Regions from separate parts of the Reyranella sp. genome, predicted to be linked through region 3. Evidence: predicted binding sites of a transcription regulator. Region 3 holds the regulator's gene; each other region holds the start of a gene.
The links. The regulator PhoB, encoded in region 3, activates phosphate uptake and scavenging genes when phosphate is short. The targets are predictions, from matches to a motif close to TGTCATNNANCTGTCAT.
Positions count from the first base shown of each region.

Region 1: a site for PhoB is predicted at 3,705-3,721, ahead of ACQY8M_RS27305 (inorganic phosphate transporter). Genes of this name have one in related genera too.
Region 2: a site for PhoB is predicted at 3,688-3,704, ahead of ACQY8M_RS05095 (NAD-glutamate dehydrogenase). Genes of this name have one in related genera too.

Region 1 is NZ_OZ257242.1:5,576,985-5,584,053, forward strand. Features, by position in the region: gene cysW (sulfate ABC transporter permease subunit CysW) at 1-387, shown strand, start outside; gene ACQY8M_RS27290 (sulfate/molybdate ABC transporter ATP-binding protein) at 323-1,447, shown strand; gene ppk2 (polyphosphate kinase 2) at 1,541-2,467, opposite strand; gene ACQY8M_RS27300 (patatin-like phospholipase family protein) at 2,487-3,662, opposite strand; gene ACQY8M_RS27305 (inorganic phosphate transporter) at 3,821-5,446, shown strand; gene ACQY8M_RS27310 (CBS domain-containing protein) at 5,477-6,160, shown strand; gene ACQY8M_RS27315 (aldo/keto reductase) at 6,270-7,069, opposite strand, start outside.
Region 2 is NZ_OZ257242.1:1,049,544-1,056,612, forward strand. Features, by position in the region: gene ACQY8M_RS05085 (ribonucleotide-diphosphate reductase subunit beta) at 318-1,280, opposite strand; gene ACQY8M_RS05090 (ribonucleoside-diphosphate reductase subunit alpha) at 1,434-3,302, opposite strand; gene ACQY8M_RS05095 (NAD-glutamate dehydrogenase) at 3,753-7,069, shown strand, end outside.
Region 3 is NZ_OZ257242.1:1,544,015-1,551,083, reverse strand. Features, by position in the region: gene ACQY8M_RS07505 (HesA/MoeB/ThiF family protein) at 19-801, shown strand; gene ACQY8M_RS07500 (DsrE family protein) at 798-1,187, shown strand; gene ACQY8M_RS07495 (adenosine kinase) at 1,184-2,161, shown strand; gene ACQY8M_RS07490 (AmpG family muropeptide MFS transporter) at 2,158-3,564, shown strand; gene phoB (phosphate regulon transcriptional regulator PhoB) at 3,714-4,454, opposite strand; gene phoU (phosphate signaling complex protein PhoU) at 4,451-5,164, opposite strand; gene pstB (phosphate ABC transporter ATP-binding protein PstB) at 5,194-6,024, opposite strand; gene pstA (phosphate ABC transporter permease PstA) at 6,024-6,896, opposite strand; gene pstC (phosphate ABC transporter permease subunit PstC) at 6,901-7,069, opposite strand, start outside.

The sequences.
Region 1 (7,069 bases), 4.0 Mb from region 3:
CCCTTCATCGCCCGCGAGCTCATCCCGCTGATGCAGGAACAGGGCACCGCCGAGGAGGAAGCGGCGCTGACCTTGGGCGCCTCGGGCCTGCGCACCTTCCTCACGGTCACCCTGCCCAACGTCCGCTGGGCGCTGCTCTACGGCGTGCTGCTGTGCAACGCCCGCGCGATGGGCGAGTTCGGCGCAGTGTCGGTCGTCTCCGGCCATATCCGCGGCCTCACCAACACCATGCCGCTGCATGTGGAGATCCTTTACAATGAGTACAACTTCGTCGCTGCTTTCGCCGTCGCCTCGCTTCTGGCCGGCCTCGCCCTCGTCACCCTTGTCGGCAAGTCCATCCTCGAATGGCGACACGGCGACGGGCTCGCCGCCGCCCGGCGACACTAGCGGTCCTCCCGCCGAAGACGCCGTTCGCATCACGGCGCAGGGGCTCGGCAAGAGCTTCGGCGCCACCGTCGCGATCGACGCCCTCGACCTCGAGGTCGGGCCGGGCGAGCTTCTGGCACTGCTCGGTCCGTCCGGCTCGGGCAAGACGACCCTTCTACGTCTCGTTGCCGGCCTGGAAACGCCGACAGCCGGCCGCATTCTATTCGGCAGCGAGGATGCGACCCTTCTCAGCGTCCGCGACCGGAGGGTCGGCTTCGTCTTCCAGCACTACGCGCTCTTCAAGCATCTCAGCGTGGCCGAGAACGTGGCGTACGGCCTGCGCGTCCGGCCGCGTGGGACCCGGCCCTCCGCGCGGGAGATCCGGCGCCGCGTCGACGAGCTGCTCGACCTGGTCCAGCTCGGCGGCCTCGGCAAGCGCGCACCGGCGCAGCTCTCGGGCGGCCAGCGCCAGCGCGTGGCGCTAGCCCGCGCGCTGGCCGTCGAGCCGCGCGTGCTGCTGCTCGACGAGCCATTCGGCGCGCTCGACGCCCAGGTGCGGCGCGACCTGCGCGGCTGGCTGCGCGACCTGCACGAACGCACCGGTCACACCACGCTATTCGTCACCCACGACCAGGAGGAGGCGCTGGAGCTGGCCGATCGCGTCGCCATCCTGAATCGTGGCCGGATCGAGCAAGTCGGCTCCCCCGACGAGGTGCTGGACCATCCGGCAACCGCCTTCGTCGCGGGCTTCGTCGGTGAGGCCGTACGTCTTCCGGTCGAGATCGCAGGCCGCTCGCTGCGGATCGGACGACATTCCCTCTCGGTACCGCACGCGATCAAGGACGGACCGGCCGACCTGTTCGTGCGTCCCCACGATGTCGCCCTTGCCAATGCCGCCGGCGGAAATGCTCTCCCGGCGACGATCCTCTCGGTGCGCCGCACGGGACCGGCGCGGCGGGCCGAGCTTCTGCTCGACGACGGCCTGCCGCCGGTGGAGATCGAGTTGCCGCTGAGGCAAACCGTGCGCAAGGGCCAGATGGTGCACGTCCGGCTGCTCTCTCTGCGGCTGTATCCGCGATGACGACGGCCGACGAGCTGCAACGCCGCCGAGAGGCCGCCATCGCGCTACATCGAGCGGACGAGACGACCGGCGCCTGACCGCCTTCCGCTTGGATCAGTAGGTCCTCGGCACGTACAGCTCAGGCGCAACCGGCGTCCGGTGATAGTCGGGCTTGTGCTCGCGCACCGGCAGCACGATCGGCGGGCGGGGCACGTCCTCGTAGGGGATCTGCTGCAGCAGGTGATGGATGCAGTTGAGCCGTGCCGCCTTCTTGTTGACGCCTTCGACCACCCACCAGCGCGCTTCGGGGATGTGCGTCCGGTGCAGCATCTCTTCCTTGGCCTTGGTGTACTCCTCCCAGCGGCGCCGGGATTCGAGATCCATCGGACTGAGCTTCCATTGCTTGAGCGGGTCGTGGATCCGCATCAGGAAGCGCAGGTTCTGCTCCTCGTCGGTGATCGAGAACCAGTACTTGATCAGGACGATGCCCGAGCGCACCAGCATGCGCTCGAACTCGGGCACCGTGCGGAAGAACTCCTCGACATCCCCCTGCGAGCAGAAGCCCATCACCCGCTCGACGCCGGCGCGGTTGTACCAGCTCCGATCGAACAGCACGATCTCGCCGGCCGCCGGCAGATGGGCGGTGTAGCGCTGGAAATACCATTGGCTGCGCTCGCGCTCGGTCGGCGCCGACAGGGCCACCGTCCGGCAGACGCGCGGATTGAGCCGTTGCGACACGCGCTTGATCACGCCGCCCTTACCCGCGGCATCGCGGCCCTCGAACAGCACGACCACCTTCAGGCCCTTGTGCACGACCCAGTCCTGCAGCCGGATCAGCTCGCGCTGCAGCCGAAGCAGCTCCTTGAAATAGTGGTGGCGCTCGACGCTCTCCGGCGCCGGGCTGTCGCCGGATTCCTCGAGCAGCTGCGCCAGGCGATCGTCGTCCATCTCCAGCTCGCGCTCCTCGTCGATGTTGTCCGCCATCTCGTCGTGGAGGCGTGCGCGCAGTGCGGCGTCCTTCTCGTCAGTCATGTCGTTCATGGCAATGGCTCCGTGTGACTCACAAACCGTCTTCGCGGTGCACGTCATGCACCACGACGCCCTGCCCCGGGGGAGGCATCGAGATCCAGACCTTATGCTTCAAGGTCCGCATCGTATCCTCGTATCCGCTCTGCCAGTGCTCGCGCATGGAGGTGCCCGAGAACTCGTAGTCCTTCGCGTGACCCTCGTAGGACTTCTGCTGATAGATCAGCTGCAGGATGGCGACCTCGGGCAAGTCCGACAACTCCGCCTGAAGCCGCTGCTCGTCTTCGCTCAGGAGCTCCGCCGGGATCTTGGCGAGCGCCTGCTTGAGACGGGTCTTCCACGAATGGATGCGCCGGTAGAGGTCGGTGTTGTAGCGGGTGCGCGACGAATACATGATGTCCTTGTGCCGCGCCATCACCTCGTGGATGTCGCGCGGCAGGACACCTCGCGCACTGAAAAGGTCGACCTGGAAGACCAGCGAGTTGAGGTTGTCCTCCTGGTCGAGCAGATGCTGCAGCGGCGTGTTCGAGACGATGCCGCCGTCCCAGAAATGGTCGGTGCCAATCTTCACCATGGGCAGTGCCGGCGGCAGGGCGCCGCTGGCCATCACATGCTCGGGGGCGATCTCGTCGCGCCCATTGTCGAAGTAGACAAAGTTGCCGTCGAGCACGTTGACGGCGCCGACCGCCAGCCGGACCGCCTTCTCGTTGATCAGCGAGAAGTCGACGAGCTCGAGTAGCGTCTCGCGCAGCGGCGCGCTGTCGTAGTAGCTGGTGGCGTTCCGCGAGCCGGCGAAGCTGAACCATGGGCTGGGATGGCGCGGCGCGAAGAAATCGGGCTGTCCCTGCGTGATGGTGAGCCACGAGCTCGCCGCGTTGCGCGCCTGGCGGAAGATGTCGCCGTCGGGCGTGTAGTTCCACACCTTGCGCTCGGTGATCCGCTCCCAGAAGGTGCGCAGCTTCTGGACCCGCAGCGCCGGCGGGTTGCCGGCAATGATCGTCCCGTTGATGGCGCCGATCGACACTCCCGAGATCCAGTCGGCCTCGAGGCCCGCTTCCTGGAGCGCCTCGTAGACTCCGGCCTGGTACGCACCGAGCGCTCCGCCGCCTTGCAGCACGAGCGCGATCCGGTCGCAGCCTTCCGGTCGCGGGACAAGACGCGTTGCACGCCCCTGCAACGATTTCGCGACGTTCACTGCAGCGTCACCCATCGATCTCTCCGCTAGCCGAGGGCCATACTTGGCCATCAACGCGTGACACGATCGTGACGGCGCCCAATTGCAGATGCACTGCGCCCAATCCATCACGAGACCGTAACGGGTTCGCTGTTTGCTGTAGCCTGCATTTGTGTTCTCGGGGGAGAGCGATCATGACCGACATCACCGCACCGCTGCGTCATTCAGGAGGAACGCCGCACGGTGATCCGCGTCCCAAGCTTCACCACCCGGTCAACCCGCTCACGATCATCGTGTTCGGAGGGGTCCTTGCCGCCACGCTGCTGTACGTGGCCTACAGCCTGTATGTCGATGTCGGTGAGAGCGGCGCGTCCGCAACGACCTTCCTGCCCTTCCTGCTGCTCTTCGTGGCGCTGCTGATCGCGCTCGGGTTCGAGTTCGTGAACGGCTTCCACGATACCGCCAATGCCGTCGCGACTGTCATCTACACGCATTCGCTGCCGGCCAATGTCGCGGTCGCGTGGTCAGGCATGTTCAACTTTCTCGGGGTGCTGGCCTCGAGCGGCGCTGTCGCCTTCGGCATCATCGCGCTGTTGCCCGTCGAGCTGATTCTGCAGGTCGGCACGGGGGCCGGCTTCGCCATGGTGTTCGCCCTGCTGATCGCCGCCATCCTGTGGAACCTCGGCACCTGGTGGCTCGGCCTGCCGGCGTCGAGCTCGCACACCCTGATCGGGTCGATCATCGGGGTCGGCGTCGCCAACGCGTTGATGAACGGCCAGGAAGGCACATCCGGCGTGGACTGGACCAAGGCGACGGAGATCGGCTACGCCCTGCTGCTGTCGCCGGTGTTCGGCTTCTGCGCCGCCGCCGGCCTGCTGCTGCTGCTCAAGCTGGCGGTGCGCAATCCCGACCTCTACGCCGCACCCAAGGGCAACCAGCCGCCGCCGTTGTGGATCCGCGGCATCCTTGTGCTGACCTGCACCGGCGTCTCCTTCGCCCACGGCTCGAACGACGGCCAGAAGGGCATGGGCCTGATCATGCTGATCCTGATCGGCACCGTGCCGACGGCCTACGCGCTCAACCGCGCGATGCCGGTGTCGCAGATGGAGGACTTCCGCAAGGCATCGATCGCCGCCTCCGAAGTGATCCAGAGCAAGGCGGCGGGTCACGGCATCCTCGGCGACCCGCGACCGGCCGTGACGCTGTACGTGTCGAAGCGCAAGATCAACGAGGGCACCTATCCGTCGCTCGCAGTGCTGGTGCGCGACATTGCGAGCCAGGTCGACCAGTACGGCTCGCTCGCCAAGGTGCCCGCCGCCGCCGTCGGCAACACCCGCAACGACATGTACATCGCGTCGGAGGCAATCCGCTTCCTGATGAAGGACAAGGAGAACGAGCTTTCCAAGGACGAGGCCGCCAAGCTCAACGCCTACAAGAAGTCGCTCGACAACTCGACCAAGTTCATCCCGCTGTGGGTCAAGGTCGCGGTCGCCGTCGCACTCGGGCTGGGCACAATGATCGGCTGGCGGCGCATCGTCGTCACGGTCGGCGAGAAGATCGGCAAGAGCCACCTGACCTACGCCCAAGGCGCCGCAGCGGAGATTGTGGCCATGGGCACGATCGGCGCCGCCGATGTCTTCGGCCTGCCGGTCTCGACCACCCACGTCCTGTCGTCGGGCGTCGCCGGCACCATGGCGGCGAACGGCTCGGGCCTGCAATGGGAGACCGTGCGTAACCTCGCGATGGCGTGGATCCTCACCTTGCCGATGGCAATGATGATGTCCGCCGGCCTGTTTGTCCTGTTCGTCAACATCTTCTAGCGGCCGCTTCGGGACCGGCAGGAGGGGCTCATGAAGGCAATAGACGTGATGGTCCGCAACGTGGTCACCGTGCGGCCCGACGACGATGTCGCGCACGCCATCGAGCTGCTGGCCGAGCACGACGTCAGTGCGCTGCCGGTCGTCGACGACAGTGGTACGGTGGTCGGAGTCCTGAGCGAGGCCGATTTGATGCGGCGGCGGGAGATCGGCACGGAAAAGCACCGCTCGTGGTGGCTCGAGGCCATAACGCCCGGCGTCACGCTGGCGACGGATTTCGCCAAGGAACATGGCCACAAGGTCCAAGAGCTGATGTCGGATACCGTCATATCGGCATCCGAGGAGACGCCGCTCGGCGAGATTGCTGCTCTGCTGGAGAAGCATCGCATCAAGCGGGTGCCGGTTCTGCGCGACGGCAAGCTGGTCGGCATCGTCAGCCGGGCGAACCTCATCCAGGCTCTGGCCGTCTCCCAGGCTCAGGCTGCCGCCTCGCCGAACGGTATCGGCGATCGCGGTATTCGGCTCGAATTGCTCTCTCGCATCGCTGCGCAGCCGTGGACCGACTTCGGCTCGCGCAACATCATCGTCAAGGACGGGGTCGTCCATCTCTGGGGCCTCGTCGGCTCCGACGAAGAGCGCAAGGCGCTGGTTGCCCTTGCCGAGGAGGTACCGGGCGTGAAGAGCGTTTGCGACGAGACCTTCGCCGCGTATGAATGACGGTCCTGCCGGTTCCTGTTCCGACGGCGCGGCCGAACATGAGCCTGGCACTCGGCGCGCTCTGCTGATGGTCGAGCTCGGCAGCGAGGTCGAGAGCTGAGGCCCACGCCTACCGCGCCGCCTTCTGCTCCTCCAGCCGGTCCGTCGCCGGCGGCGGCGTGCGCGAGAGGTCGGCGATTTCCTTGCGCAACTCCGGGGTCATCGCGACGTCGACCGACGCGAGCGAATCCTTGAGCTGGTCGAGATTGCGGGCCCCGATGATCGGCGCGGTGATCGCGGGATGCGCCGCCACCCAGGCGATCGCCGCGCTCACCGGATGCAGCCCCTTCGCCTTGCACAGAGCGACGTATTTTTCCGCCGTCTCGAACGCCCACTCCTCGCCGTAGCGCGCCTCGTACATCTTGTTGGTCTTGAGCCGGCCCGAGGCCTGGCCGAAATACTTGCCCGACAGCAGCCCGGCCGCGGCCGGGCTGTAGGGGATGACGCCGATGCCGTTGTGCTCGGCCATCGGCAGGATTTCGACCTCGGCCTGGCGCTTGACCAGGCTGTACATCGGCTGGATGACCTGCAGGCGCGCCCAGTTGTTGCGCTCCTGGAGGTCGACCGCGCGCTGGGTCTGCCAGGCCGACCAGTTGCTGACGGCGGGATAGATCACCTTGCCCGCGCGCACCAGGTCCTCCAGCCCGCGCATCGACTCCTCGATCGGCACCAGCGCGTCGTAGCGGTGCAGGAACAGCACGTCGATGCGATCGGTCTGCAGGCGCCGCAGGCAGCCCTCGATCGCCTCGACCATGTGCCGCCGCGAGGTGCCGCGCGCGTTGAGGTCGGGGCGGATCTGGGCGTTGACCTTGGTGGTGATCACCAGGTCGTTGCGGTGCTCCTTCGCCAGCCGGCCGAGGATCTCCTCGG
Region 2 (7,069 bases), 490 kb from region 3:
CCGGAAAACGAAAGGCTGGTCCCCGCCCTTCGTATTTGGTCCGATCCAAACCTCGATGCCTTCATAACGGGTGCCCCCCGCGCAGGTCAGGCACACATCGACGGGTGCCAGCTTCGACTGCTTTCCACCGGATTGCACCGTTATCCCCTGCGAATCCACGATCAGCCTCGGCTCGCGGGTGCAATCCCCGCGCGGCGCGTACCGGCCCGCAAGGTCCTTGGGGACTTCCATCGCCCCGGCTTGCCCGCACGGGCCGGCCAAAGCCCATCCGACCAGGCCCACGGTGAAAGCCAGTCGCTTCATCTTCTTCCCGCACTTCAGCTGAAGGCCTCGTCCCACGTCCCCTTGGTCGAGGCTTTCGAGTACTCCGTTGCGCGGTTCTCGAAGAAATTCGTGTGCTCGATGGCGTTGAGCATCTGGTCCATCCAAGGCAGCGGGTTCTTGGCGTCCTTCTTGTAGATCGGCTGCAGGCCAAGCTGGATCAGGCGCCGGTCGGCGATGAAGCGGATGTAGCGCTTCACGTCGGTCGCGGTCATGCCCTCGATGCCATCGATCTCGAAGGCGAGGTCGATGAAGGCGTCCTCGTGGTCGACGATGGTCGAGCAGGCGAGGTAGATCTCGCGCTGCAGGCTCTCGGTCCAGATCTCGGGGTTCTCCTGCACGAAAGTGCGGAACAGCTTGACGATCGAGTTGCAGTGCAGCGTCTCGTCGCGCACCGACCAGGTCACGATCTGGCCCATGCCCTTCATCTTGTTGAAGCGCGGGAAGTTCATCAGCATCGCAAAGGAGGCGAAGAGCTGCAGGCCCTCGGTGAAGGCGCCGAACACCGCCAACGTCTTGGCGATGTCGGCCTTCGAATCGACGTTGAAGCCCTGCATATAGTCATATTTGTCTTTCATCTCCTTGACGGTGAGGAAGACCGAATACTCCGTTTCCGGCATGCCGATCGTGTCGAGCAGATGGCTGTAGGCGGCGACGTGGACCGTCTCCATCGCGGAGAAGGCGGCCAGCATCATCTGCACTTCGGTCGGCTTGAAGACGCGGCTGTAGTGCCGCATGTAGCAGTTGTTCACCTCGACGTCGGCCTGGGTGAAGAAGCGGAAGATCTGCGTCAGCAGATGGCGCTCGCTGTCGGTCAGCTTGTTGCGCCAGTCCTTCACGTCGTCGGCCAGAGGCACTTCCTCCGGCAGCCAGTGGAGACGCTGCTGCATCAGCCAGGCATCATAGGCCCACGGATAGCGGAACGGCTTGTAGATCGGCTTGGCGTCGAGAAGGGACATGGGATGAATTCCAACAAATGACATCAACCCCGTCGTCTCGACCGGAGCGAAGCGGAGTGGAGAGACCTTGCTTCAACGAAATGGCGGTGAGTCGCCGAGAGAAGGTCCTTCCACTCCGCTTCGCTCCGGTCGGGACGACCGAGGCGCGTTACGCTACTGGCAGCTCAGGCACTCTTCGTAATCGTTGTTGGTCCCACCGGCCGGCAGGCCGACCGGTGGGACAGCGGGGGCGTCGACTCGAGGTAAAGACAGGGCATGATCGCCCAGCGGCGAGACGACCGCGTCATTCGACACGACGTCGGCGCGCTGGATCGACAGCGAACGGCAGTAGTAAAGCGTCTTCACGCCGCGCTTCCAGGCCATCATGTGGATCTGGTGCAGGTCGCGCTTGTGCACGTCCGCCGGCAGGAAGAGGTTGAGCGACTGGCTCTGGCAGATGTAGGGCGTGCGGTCGGCGGCATGCTCGATCAGCCAGCGCTGGTCGATCTCGAACGCCGTCTTGAACACCGCCTTCTCGTGGTCGTCGAGGCAGTCGAGATGCTGCACCGAGCCCTGCGTGGTGGTGATCGAGGTCCAGGTGTCCTCATCGTTGCGGCCCTTCTGGGCCAGCAGCTTCTCGAGGTACGGGTTGCGCACCACGAAGGAGCCCGACAGCGTCTTGTGATTGTAGACATTGGCCGCCGACGGCTCGATGCCGGGCGAGGCGCCGCCGCAGATGATCGAGATCGACGCCGTCGGCGCGATCGCGAGCTTGTTGGAGAAGCGCTCCTCGATGCCGAAATCGGCGGCATCCGGGCACGCACCGCGTTCCCGGGCGAGCGTCTTCGACGCCTGGTCGCACTGGCCGCGGATGTGCTTGAACATCTTCTTGTTCCACACCTTGGCCATCACGGCCTCGAGCGGGATGTTGTTCTGCTGCAGGAAGGAGTGGAAGCCCATCACGCCGAGACCGACCGAGCGCTCGCGCATGGCGGCGTACGTCGCCTTGGCGAAGTCAGTGCCGGCGGTGTCGATGAAGCCCTGCAGCACGTTGTCGAGGAAGCGCATCACGTCCTCGATGAAGGTCGGATGCTCGTGCCATTCGAGATAGGTCTCGAGATTGAGCGACGACAGGCAGCACACGGCCGTACGCTGCTTGCCGTGATGGTCGACGCCGGTCGGCAGCGTGATCTCCGAGCAGAGGTTCGAGGTCTTGACCTCGAGGCCCGCCAGCTTCTGCTGCTCGGGCCGCGCCTTGTTCACGTGATCGACGAAGATCAGGTAGGGCTCGCCGGTCTCGATACGCGCGGTCAGGATGCGGATCCAGAGATGGCGGGCCGAGACCTTGCGCAGCACGGCGCCATCCTTCGGCGAGACCAGGCCCCATTCCTCGTCGTTCTCGACCGCGCGCATGAAGGCATCGGAGATCAGCAGGCCGTGATGGAGATTGAGCGCCTTGCGGTTGGGATCGCCGCCGGTCGGACGGCGGATCTCGATGAACTCCTCGATCTCGGGATGGCTGACCGGCAGGTAAACCGCCGCCGAGCCGCGCCGCAGCGAGCCCTGGGAAATCGCCAGGGTCAAAGAATCCATGACGCGGATGAAGGGCACGACACCGGAGGTCTTGCCGTTCATGCCGACCTTTTCGCCGATCGAGCGCAGGTTGCCCCAATAGGAGCCGATGCCGCCGCCCCGCGCCGCCAGCCAGACATTCTCGTTCCACAGGCCGAGGATGCCTTCGAGCGAATCGTTGGCCTCGTTCAGGAAGCAGGAGATCGGCAGGCCGCGCTGGGTCCCGCCGTTCGAGAGAACGGGGGTTGCCGGCATAAACCACAGATTGGAAATGTAGTCGTAGATGCGCTGGGCATGCGCATCGTCGTCGGCATAGGCTGACGCCACACGCGCGAACATCTCCTGATAGGATTCGCCCGGCAGCAGATACCGGTCGGACAGGGTGGCCTTGCCGAAGATCGTCAGGCGGGCATCCCGAGAAGGATCGGTAACAACCCGCGCACCGCTTCGAACTTGAACAACATCAAACACTTGCGGCTCCCCTTTTCTTCTTGTCCACAGATGTGGATAAAACATCTTGTGGAATGATACCTACATCTAGGGGCCGGTTTCTCCAGCCCCGCTATCCCTAGATGATACGCGGGACGGCGGGTCTGTCATTTCCAAATTTATTCCTCAATTGTGAGTCTCAGGAATCAAGGGTCAACCCTCTGTTTTTGAACAGGAAATCCGGGTTTGAAATTTTGTTTTTCGAACCCTTGACCTTCTTCGCAGATGCAGCAAGGCAATGAGAACAAAACGCGCTTTGCCACGGATTCCGTGGCCGTCAGACGGAATCCATAGCGATTCGGCGCACCGTCGTCGGGGGAGCGGGCCAAACCTCCCATGGGATGGGCACTTCCAGCCTTCACGTCTTCGTCGTCAGACCGTCATCGGCAGGCGTACCATCCGCACCCCCGCCGCACGGACGAGGACAGGATCATGGTCACGGCGCTTGCACCACGCATTTACGGGCTCGACGCCATCGGCGCAGCCGCCGGCACGGAGGAAGCCCAGGCCTTCGCCCGCCGCCTCTATGAAAGGGTCGCCGACAAGGACCTGGCGACCGCCTCGGCAGAACAGCGGGCCGCCGCCGCTGTGGCGCTGCTTGCCTTCGCCCGGCGCCGCCTGCCCGGCGTCGCCAAGGTGCGGGTGTTCAATCCGACGACTGCCGAGCACGGCTTCGAGAGCCGCCATACGATCGTGCAGATCGTCAACGATGACATGCCGTTCCTGGTCGATTCGATCGTCAACGAACTGAACCGGCGCGAGCTCGGCGCGCATCTGCTGGCCCATCCGGTGATGCCGGTGCGGCGCGATCTCGATGGCGACCTCCTGATGTTCGCCGAAGCCGACGGGCATGCGCCGTCCGAATCGTTGATGCAGATCGAGATCGACCGCCAGGCCGAGCCGGCCCAACGCGACGATCTCGCCGCGGCGCTGGCCCGTGTGCTCGCCGAAGTGCGGCTCGCCGTTGGCGACTGGAAGGCGATGCGGCAGGCAGCGGTCGACGCCGTCGAGGACCTGGCACCCGCCCGCACCGAGGAGGAAGAGGAATTCCTGTGCTGGCTCGAGGCCAATCACTTCACCTTCCTCGGCCATCGGCGCTACCGCTATGTGGACGACACCGCGCAGCCCGGCGGCATCCGCTACGAGGTGATGCCGGGCTCGGCCCTCGGGATCCTGAGCCGCGACGAGGTCCGGCTGTTCGACGCCGGGCTGGGCGGCGGCGAGGCGATGGCGCGGTTCGCGCGCGGGCCGCGGACGCTCCTGATTCTCAAGACCGACCGCGAATCGCTGGTCCATCGTCGCGGGGCGATGGATTGCGTCATCGTGAAGACGCATGACCTGGACGGAAGGGTTACCGGCGAGCGGCGCTTCGCCGGCCTCTTCACCTCGACCGCCTATCACACGCCGGTGCTCGACGTGCCGCTGCTGCGCGACCGGGTCGAGCAGGTGCTGCGCCGGGCCGGACTGGATCCCAACAGCCATGACGGCAAAGCGCTGCTCGCGATCCTCGACACCTATCCGCGCGACGAGCTTTTCCAGATCGACCCCGACACACTCTACGATCATGCGGTCGGCATCCTGCAGCTCCAGGAGCGCCGCCGGGTGGCGCTGTTCGCCCGTCGCGATCCCGTCGGCCGCTTCGCGAGCTGCCTGGTGTTCGCGCCGCGCGAACGCTTCGATGCCGCACTGGGCGAGCGTTTCAGCCACATCCTGGAGGAGGCGTGGCACGGCGACGTGACATCGATCACCGGCTCCGGCAGCACCGCGTCGCCGCTCGCCCAGGCGCTCTACACCCTGAAGCTCCATACGCCGGACAGCCCGACACCCGATCTCGCCGAAACGGAGCGCGCGCTGGCCGACGCCGCGACCTCGTGGAACGACCGGCTCGATCAGGCGCTGCAGGACCGTCCGGCGGCGCGGCGTTGGCGCGACTGGTTCCCGCCGGTCTACCGCGAAAGCTTCGAGGCGTCGCAGGCAGTCGCCGATATCGGGCCCTTGCAGGCGGCGATCGGCGGCACCGAGTTCGGCGTGCGCCTCGGACGGCGCGCCAGCATGCCGCCGCACCGCTTCGCGGTGCGCCTGTTCCATCCGAGGAAGCCGATCGCGCTGTCCGACATCCTGCCGCTTGCCGAGAATCTCGGCCTGCGCGTGCTGAGCGAGGCGCCCTTCCTGCTGCAGGCCCCGGGCAAGGACGGTGTCGCGCTGCAGGTGCTGAGGGTCGAGACCGCGGACAGGTCGCCGGTCGATCTCGTCGAGGCGGGGCCACGCTTCGCCGAGGCGCTCGATCATCTGTGGGCGGGTACCCTGGAGAATGACGGGTTGAACAGGCTGGTGCTGGGCGCGGGCCTCGCCTGGCGCGAGGTCGCGCTGCTGCGCGCCTATGCCAAGTATCTGCGCCAGACGGGCATTCCCTTCAGCCAGGACTACATGGTGCGCGCGCTGGTCGCCTACCCCGCGATCGCCCACGGCACCGTCGAGCTGTTCAAGGCGCGCTTCGATCCGGCGCTGGGCGAGGCGCAGTCGGCCGAGCGCACGACCCGCATCGAGGCGATCGAGAAGTCGATCGCCGAAGCGCTGGAGGGCGTTGCGACGCTCGACGAGGATCGCATCCTGCGCCGCTTCCTCGATGCCGTCCGCTGCAGCCTGCGCACCAACTACTGGCTCGACAAGGAATGGATTTCCTTCAAGGTCGACAGCCGCGCGATCGACGATCTGCCGGCGCCGCGACCGCTGGTCGAGATTTTCGTCTACAGCCCGCGCATGGAAGGCATTCATCTGCGCGGCGGCCGGGTGGCGCGCGGCGGCATCCGCTGGTCCGACCGGCGCGAGGACTTCCGCACCGAGGTCCTCGGGCTCATGAAGACGCAGATCGTGAAGAACGCGGTGATCGTGCCGACCGGCTCGAAAGGGGGCTTCTATGTGAAGCGCCCGCCGGCCGGCGGCACACGCGAGCAGATGCAAGCCGAGGGCATCGCCTGCTACCAGACGCTGATCCGCGGCCTGCTCGATCTCACCGACAATTACGTCACGGGCGGGATCGCGCCGCCCGCCAACGTCGTGCGCCATGACGGCGACGATCCCTATCTCGTGGTCGCGGCCGACAAGGGCACCGCCACCTTCTCCGACATCGCCAATGCGCTGGCGCGCGACTACGGCTTCTGGCTCGACGATGCCTTCGCCTCGGGCGGCTCGGCCGGCTACGACCACAAGAAGATGGGCATCACCGCCCGCGGCGCCTGGGAATCGGTGAAGCGGCACTTCCGCGAGCTCGGCACCGACATCCAGCGCACGCCGTTCACCGTCGTAGGGGTCGGCGACATGTCGGGTGACGTGTTCGGCAACGGCATGCTGAGTTCGAGGGAGACCAAGCTGCTGGCGGCATTCGACCATCGCCACATCTTCATCGACCCCGCGCCCGATCCGGCGTTGAGCTGGGTCGAGCGCAAGCGGCTGTTCGACCTGCCGCGATCGTCCTGGATGGACTACGACTGGAAGCTGATCTCGCCGGGCGGCGGCGTGTACGATCGCACCGCCAAGTCGATCACGCTGTCGGACGAGGCGCGCACCGTGCTGGGCATCGACCAGCCGGTGACGACTCCCATCGACCTGATGCGTGCCATCCTGAAGGCGCCGGTCGACCTGCTCTATTTCGGCGGCATCGGCACCTATGTGAAGGCGTCGACGGAAACCAGCGCCGACGCCGGCGACCGCGCCTCGGATCCTCTGCGCATCGACGCGTCGGACGTGCG
Region 3 (7,069 bases):
CCATGCTATAAGCGGACCATGACGGCGCTCGACATGACGGAAATGCAGATCAGGCGGTACGCGCGGCACATCGTGCTGGCCGAGATCGGTGGCGTGGGCCAATCCAGGCTGATCGCCGCCAAGGTGCTGGTGCTGGGTGCCGGCGGACTTGGAGCACCCCTCCTGCAGTATCTTGCGGCGGCCGGCATCGGCACCCTGGGCGTGGTCGACGACGACACGGTCGACCTCTCCAACCTGCAGCGCCAGATCATCCATCGCACCGCCGATATCGGCATGCCTAAGGTCGTGAGCGCCGAGCGGGCGCTGGCCGACATCAATCCCGAAGTCACCGTCCATGCGCACAAGGAGCGGCTGACGGTGACGAACGCCGAGCGGCTGATCGCCGGGTATGACATCGTGGCCGACGGCAGCGACAACTTCGCCACGCGCTACCTGCTCAACGACGTCTGCTTCCGCCTGAGGAAGCCGCTGGTCGCCGCCGCAATCCTGCGGTTCGACGGCCAGATCTCGACCTACAAGGCCTGGCAGGGACCAGCCCATCCCTGCCTGCGCTGCATCTTCCCCGTGGCGCCGTCGGAAGATGCCGTGCCGAGCTGCGCCCAGGCCGGGGTACTGGGGGCACTGGCCGGCACGCTGGGCGCGCTGCAGGCGACCGAGGTGGTGAAGGAGATCCTGGGCGTCGGCCGCTCGCTCTCCGGCCGCCTGCTGACCTACGACGCGCTCGACGGCTCGTTCGAGGAGCTCGCGGTCGAGAAACGGCCGGACTGCCCGACGTGTGGGGATCGGGGCGGACACCCATGAGCCAGGGCGGGCTTTCGATCATCGTGCGGTCCGGCAAGTACGAGGACGCGCATTATGCGCTGGCGATGGCCAGCGCCGCGCTCGCGGTGAATCAGGCGGCCGTCCTGTTCTTCACCATGGGCGGCCTGCGAGCCCTCATGACCCAGCCGGCGCTCGACGACTGGCAGCGCGATGCGCTCAACCGGCAACATGGCGTGGGCGACTTCGAGACGCTGCTGCAGGCCTGCATCGAGCTTGGCGCTCGCTTCATCGTATGCGAGATGGGTTTGCGCTCGCTCGCCATCGATCGCGCGTCGCTGCGCGCGGACATTCCTTTCACGGTAGCCGGTATCGTGACCCTGCTCGAGGAGACCAAAGCCGGCATGCATCTTTTGGAGATTTCATGACATCTGCCGCTTTCGACGTGCTGGGTATCGGCAACGCCATCGTCGACGTCATCACCCGCGCCGACGATGCCTTCCTCGCCAGGCACGAGCTCACCAAGGGCAGCATGATGCTGATCGACGAGGCCCGCGCCGAGACGCTCTACGCTGCGATGGGACCGGGCATCGAGGTGTCGGGCGGCTCGTGCGGCAACACCATGGCCGGCGTTGCCTCGTTCGGCGGCAAGGGCGCCTATATCGGCAAGGTCAAGCAGGACCAGCTCGGCGCCGTGTTCGGCCACGACCTGAAGTCGATCGGCGTGTCGTTCGACACCCCGCAAGCGACCAGCGGTCCCTCGACCGCGCGCTGCCTGATCATGGTCACGCCCGACGCCCAACGCACGATGAACACCTATCTCGGCGCCTGCACCGGCCTCGGACCCGACGATATCGACCCCGGCGTCGTCGGCGCCGCGCAGGTGACCTACGTCGAAGGTTATCTGTGGGACGCGCCGGAGGCGAAGAAGGCAGTGCTCAAGGCGTTCGATGCGGCGCATGCCGCCGGGCGGCTGGTCTCGATCACCCTGTCGGATTCGTTCTGCGTCGGCCGCTATCGCGACGAGTTCCGCGCCCTGATCCGCGACAAGGTCGACATCCTGTTCGGCAACGAGTCCGAGATCACCTCGCTCTACGAGGTCGACTCCTTCGAGAAGGCACTCGAGGCGACACGCAAGGAGGCCAAAATCGCCGCCCTCACCCGCAGCGAGAAGGGCTCGGTCGTGATCAAGGGCGGCGAAACCTATGCCGTTCCTGCCGCGCCCGTCTCCCGAATTGTCGACACCACCGGCGCGGGGGATCTCTATGCCTCCGGCTTCCTGTTCGGCTTCACCCGCGGCAAGCCGCTCGCCGAATGCGCGCGGCTGGGCGGCATCGCTGCGGCAGAGATCATCTCCCACGTCGGCGCGCGGCCCGAGACGGCGCTCAAGGACCTGATTTGAGCGCTGACGCACCGGCAAAGGGGTGGCGGGAGTCGCTAGCGACTTACCGCCATCCGCGCGTCGTCCAGTTCCTGTTCCTCGGCTTCTCGGCCGGGCTGCCCTTCCTGCTTGTCTTCTCGACGCTGTCGGCGTGGCTGCGCGAGTATGGCATCAGCCGCACCGCCATTGGCTTCATAAGCTGGATCGGCATCACCTATTCCTTCAAGTTCGTCTGGTCGCCCGTCGTCGATCGCGTCCCCCTGCCGCTGCTGACCCGCTGGCTGGGACGGCGCCGCTCCTGGATGCTGCTGGCCCAGAGCGGGATCGCGGGCGGCCTGCTCGCCATGGCGTTCTGCGACCCCCGCACTGACCTGTGGTGGATGGTCGTGTTCGCACTGGTCGTCGCCTTCTCATCGGCCACGCAGGATATCGCCCTCGACGCCTGCCGTATCGAAGCAACCGATGCGAGTCTGCAGGGTGCGACGGCCGCGACCTACCAGCTCGGCTACCGCATCGCTGTCCTCGCCGCCGGGGCGGGCGCCCTCTACGTGGCGCAATTCGTCTCCTGGACGGCGGCCTACCAGACGATGGCGGCGCTCGGTCTCGTCGGAATCATGACGACCCTTCTGATCTCGGAGCCGGAGCGCCGGAGCACCGCCGCGACGACCGCGCTCGAAGGCAAGGTGGCCATCTTCGCCGCGGGGCTCGGGAACATGCCCGGCTGGTCGCGCAAGGTGCTGATCTTCGTCTATGACGCAATCGTCTGCCCGTTCGTCGATTTCTTCGCGCGCTTCCGCTGGATGGCGGTCGTCCTGCTGCTGTTCATCGGCCTGTTCAGGCTGTCGGACATCGCGATGGGCGTCATGGCCAACCCGTTCTACATCGACATGGGGTTCAGCAAGGATCAGATCGCCGACATCTCGAAGATCTACGGCTTCGCCATGACGATCCTGGGCGCGCTGCTGGGCGGAGCGCTGGTTTTCCGCATCGGTGCAGCGAGGCTTCTGATGCCGGCGGTGGTCCTGATTGCAGCGAGCAATCTCACCTTTTCGTGGCTCGCTTGGGTCGGTCATCCGGACCTGCTGATCCTCACCATCGCCATCAGTGTGGACAACCTGGTTGGCGGCATGTCCGGTTCGATCTTTATCGCCTTCCTGTCGGGACTGACCAACACGGCCTACACGGCGACGCAGTACGCGCTCTTCACCTCGGTTATGACACTGCCCGGAAAGCTGCTCGGCGGCTCCTCGGGATGGGTCGTCGACAGGCTGCAGGAAGAATTCTCCGCCACCCACAGGTTCGGGGGTTACGCGATCTTCTTCGTCTACACCACGCTGCTCGGCCTGCCTGCGCTCGTGTTGGCGGCCATCGTTCGCCGTCACTTCGAAAAAGAAACCCCTCCTTCGGGGCCGAAGGAGGGGTAGTCGTAGATCGGCTACGGGGTATCAACCGTGCCGGGGGAACCTGCCCATTCCAGTGCGGGGCGTGGGGGGCCAGGATGGAATGAGCGAGTTCCGTGTAGCGGCGGCACGCTACAGGAGCGTGACCGGGGTGTGGAAAACTACCCTTGCAATTACCCTTGCGCGTCGAGCGCGTAGCCGGCGGCGCGGACGGTGCGGATCAGGTCGGCGTCGCTGTCGCCGTTCAACGCAATGCGCAGGCGGCGGATATGCACGTCGACCGTGCGGGCCTCGACATAGACGTCCTTGCCCCACACCGAATCGAGCAGCTGCTCGCGCGAGAAGACACGGCCGGGATGTTCCATGAAATGGCGCAGCAGGCGGAACTCGGTCGGCCCGAGATGGACCGGCTTGCCGCCCCGCGTCACGCGATGCGCGACGAGGTCCATCACGATGTCGGCATAGCTCAGCGCCTCGTCGGCGAGCGCCGGCCGGATCCGGCGCAGCACGGCACGGATGCGGGCGACGAGCTCGGTCGGCGAGAACGGCTTGGGGACATAGTCGTCGGCGCCGGCGTCGAGGCCGCGCACGCGATCGCCCTCCTCGCCGCGCGCCGTCAGCATGATGATCGGCAGGTTTGCTGTCGAGGTCTGGCGCCGCAGCTGGCGGCAGACCTCGATGCCCGACATCAAGGGCAGCATCCAGTCGAGCAGGATCAGGTCGGGCGTATCCTCCTGCACCGAGGCCAGGGCCTCCTCGCCGTCATAGGCGACGGCGACGGCGAAGCCGGCCTGCTCGAGATTGTAACGCAGCAACTCCACCAACGCGGTTTCATCCTCGACGATCAGCACGCGCGGCTTCAGCGACGACGTCTGCGTGTCGCGGCGGGAAGGAGCGGTGGTGGCCACGTTCATGACGCCGTATCCGTCGTGTAGAGTGAGCCACTGCCTTTGCGCCGGGTTTCGGCGAAGCTCTGACCGGTGCTGCGGAAGCTCACCAGCTCGGCGATGTTGGTGACATGGTCGCCGGCCCGCTCGATGTTCTTCGCCATGAACAGGAGATGTGTGCAGGCCGTGATGGTGCGCGGGTCTTCCATCATGTAGGTCAGGAGCTCGCGGAACAGGCCGGTGTAGACCTGATCGATCTCCTCGTCGCGGTTCCACACGTCGTGCGCCTTGGCGACATCGCCGTCGGCAAAGGCGTCGAGCACGTCCTTCAGCGCGGTCCTCACCAGCTTGCCCAGGCGATCGATGCCGGCGACCGCCGACGCCGGCGCGGTGCCCTGGGTCATCACGATGCCGCGCTTGGCGGTGTTCTTGGCGTAGTCGGCGATCCGCTCGAGCGCCGCCGCGATCTTGATCGACGACAGCACCATGCGCAGGTCGTTCGCCATCGGCTGGCGCAGCGCCAGGAGCTTGACGGTCTGCTCCTGCACCGCGACATCGAGGGCATCGACGCGAGCGTCGTCGGCAATCACCTCCTCCGCGATCTGCGTGTCGCGCTCGCGCACGGCGGTCAGCGCCTTGGCGAACTGGCTCTCGGTCAGGCCGCCCATCTCGTTGATCGTCGCGTTGAGGCGCTCCAGCTCTTCGTCGAAGCGCTTCAGAATGTGGTCGCTCGCCATTGTACTTGATCCTTCTTCGGGCACGCCGGTCAGCCGAAACGGCCCGTGATGTAGGCCTGCGTGCGCTTGTCCTTGGGGGTCGTGAACACCGTCGCGGTCTGACCGAACTCGATCATCTCGCCGAGATACATGAAGGTCGTGAAGTCCGAGACGCGCGCGGCCTGCTGCATGTTGTGAGTCACGATCACGATCGTGTAGTCCTGCTTCAGCTCGTCGATCAGCTCCTCGATCTTGGAGGTCGAGATCGGGTCCAGCGCGGAGCACGGCTCGTCGAACAGGATGACCTCCGGCTTGACCGCGACCGTACGCGCGATGCACAGGCGCTGCTGCTGGCCGCCCGACAGGCTGAGGCCGCTGGCGCCCAGCTTGTCCTTGACCTCGTCCCACAGCGCGCCGCGGCGCAGGGCGTGCTCGACCCGGCCGTCGAGTTCCGACTTGGGCAGGTTCTCGTAGAGACGGATGCCGAAGGCGATGTTCTCGTAGATCGTCATCGGGAACGGCGTCGGCTTCTGGAACACCATGCCGATGCGCGCGCGCAGCAGGTTGATGTCCTGGTCTTCACGCAGGAGGTTATCGCCGTCGAACATGACGTCGCCGGTGGCGCGCTGGCCGGGATAGAGGTCGTACATGCGGTTCAGGATACGCAGCAGGGTGGACTTGCCGCAGCCCGAGGGCCCGATGAACGCCGTCGCCTTGTTCGCGTAGAGCGACAGGTTGATGCCCTTCAGCGCCCGGCTGTCGCCATAGAAGAACTCGAGGTTCTTGATCGTGATCTTGGCCGTGAGCTTCGAGACGTCGATTTGGCCGTGCGCAGCGACGGGAACGGCGACGCTGGGAGCGTCGGTGGATTGCATGGACATCAGGATTTCCTCGCGGAGGTAAGCGAACGGGCCAGGATGCTGAGCCCCAAGACGGTGACGGTGATCAGCAGCGCGCCGGTCCAGGCGAGCTTCTGCCACTCGGCATAGGGCGACAGGGCGAACTGGAAGATGACGACCGGCAGGCTGGGCATCGGCGCGCCCATGTTCAGGCTGAAGAACTGGTTGTTCAGGGCGGTGAACAGGAGCGGGGCCGTCTCGCCGCTGATGCGGGCGATGGCCAGCAGGATGCCGGTGACGATGCCCGCCTGGGCGGCGCGATAGGCGATGCGGACGATCATGTGGGCGCGCGGCAGGCCGATCGAGGCAGCGGCCTCACGCAGCGTGTCGGGCACCAGCATAAGCATGTCCTCGGTCGTGCGGACGACGACGGGGATCACGATGACGGCCAGGGCGACGGCGCCGGCCCATCCCGAGAAGTGGCCCATCGGCGCGACCAGGATCTCGTAGACGAACAGGCCGATCACGATCGACGGTGCGCTGAGCAGGATGTCGTTGATGAAGCGAACGACGCTCGAAAGCTTGTCGTGACGGCCGTACTCGGCGAGGTAGGTGCCTGCCAGGAGGCCGATCGGCGTGCCGATGAACACCGCCAGCACGGTCATCACGATGCTGCCCAGGATCGCGTTGAGCAAGCCGCCCGCGGCGCCGGGCGGCGGCGTGTTCTCGGTGAACACCGAGAGCGAGAGGCCATCGATGCCCTTGTAGAGCAGCACGGCCAGAATCAGGACCAGCCAGCCCAGGCCGAAGATGGTGGCGGCGAACGCCAGGCCCTTGGCGATGCTGTTGCGGCGGCGGCGGCCCGCGTAGAGCGGACTGTCCAGGGCGGCCGTCTTGGATGTGGTTGTGGCCATTGTCCTACTTGCCTCCCTGCTGCTGCAGGCGCATCAGCATGTAGCGCGCGATCGCCAGCACGCAGAAAGTGATGAAGAAGAGGATGAGGCCGAGCGCGACCAGCGACGATGTGTAGAGGTCGCCCACCGCTTCGGTGAATTCGTTGGCGATCGAGGCGGAAATCGTCGTGCCG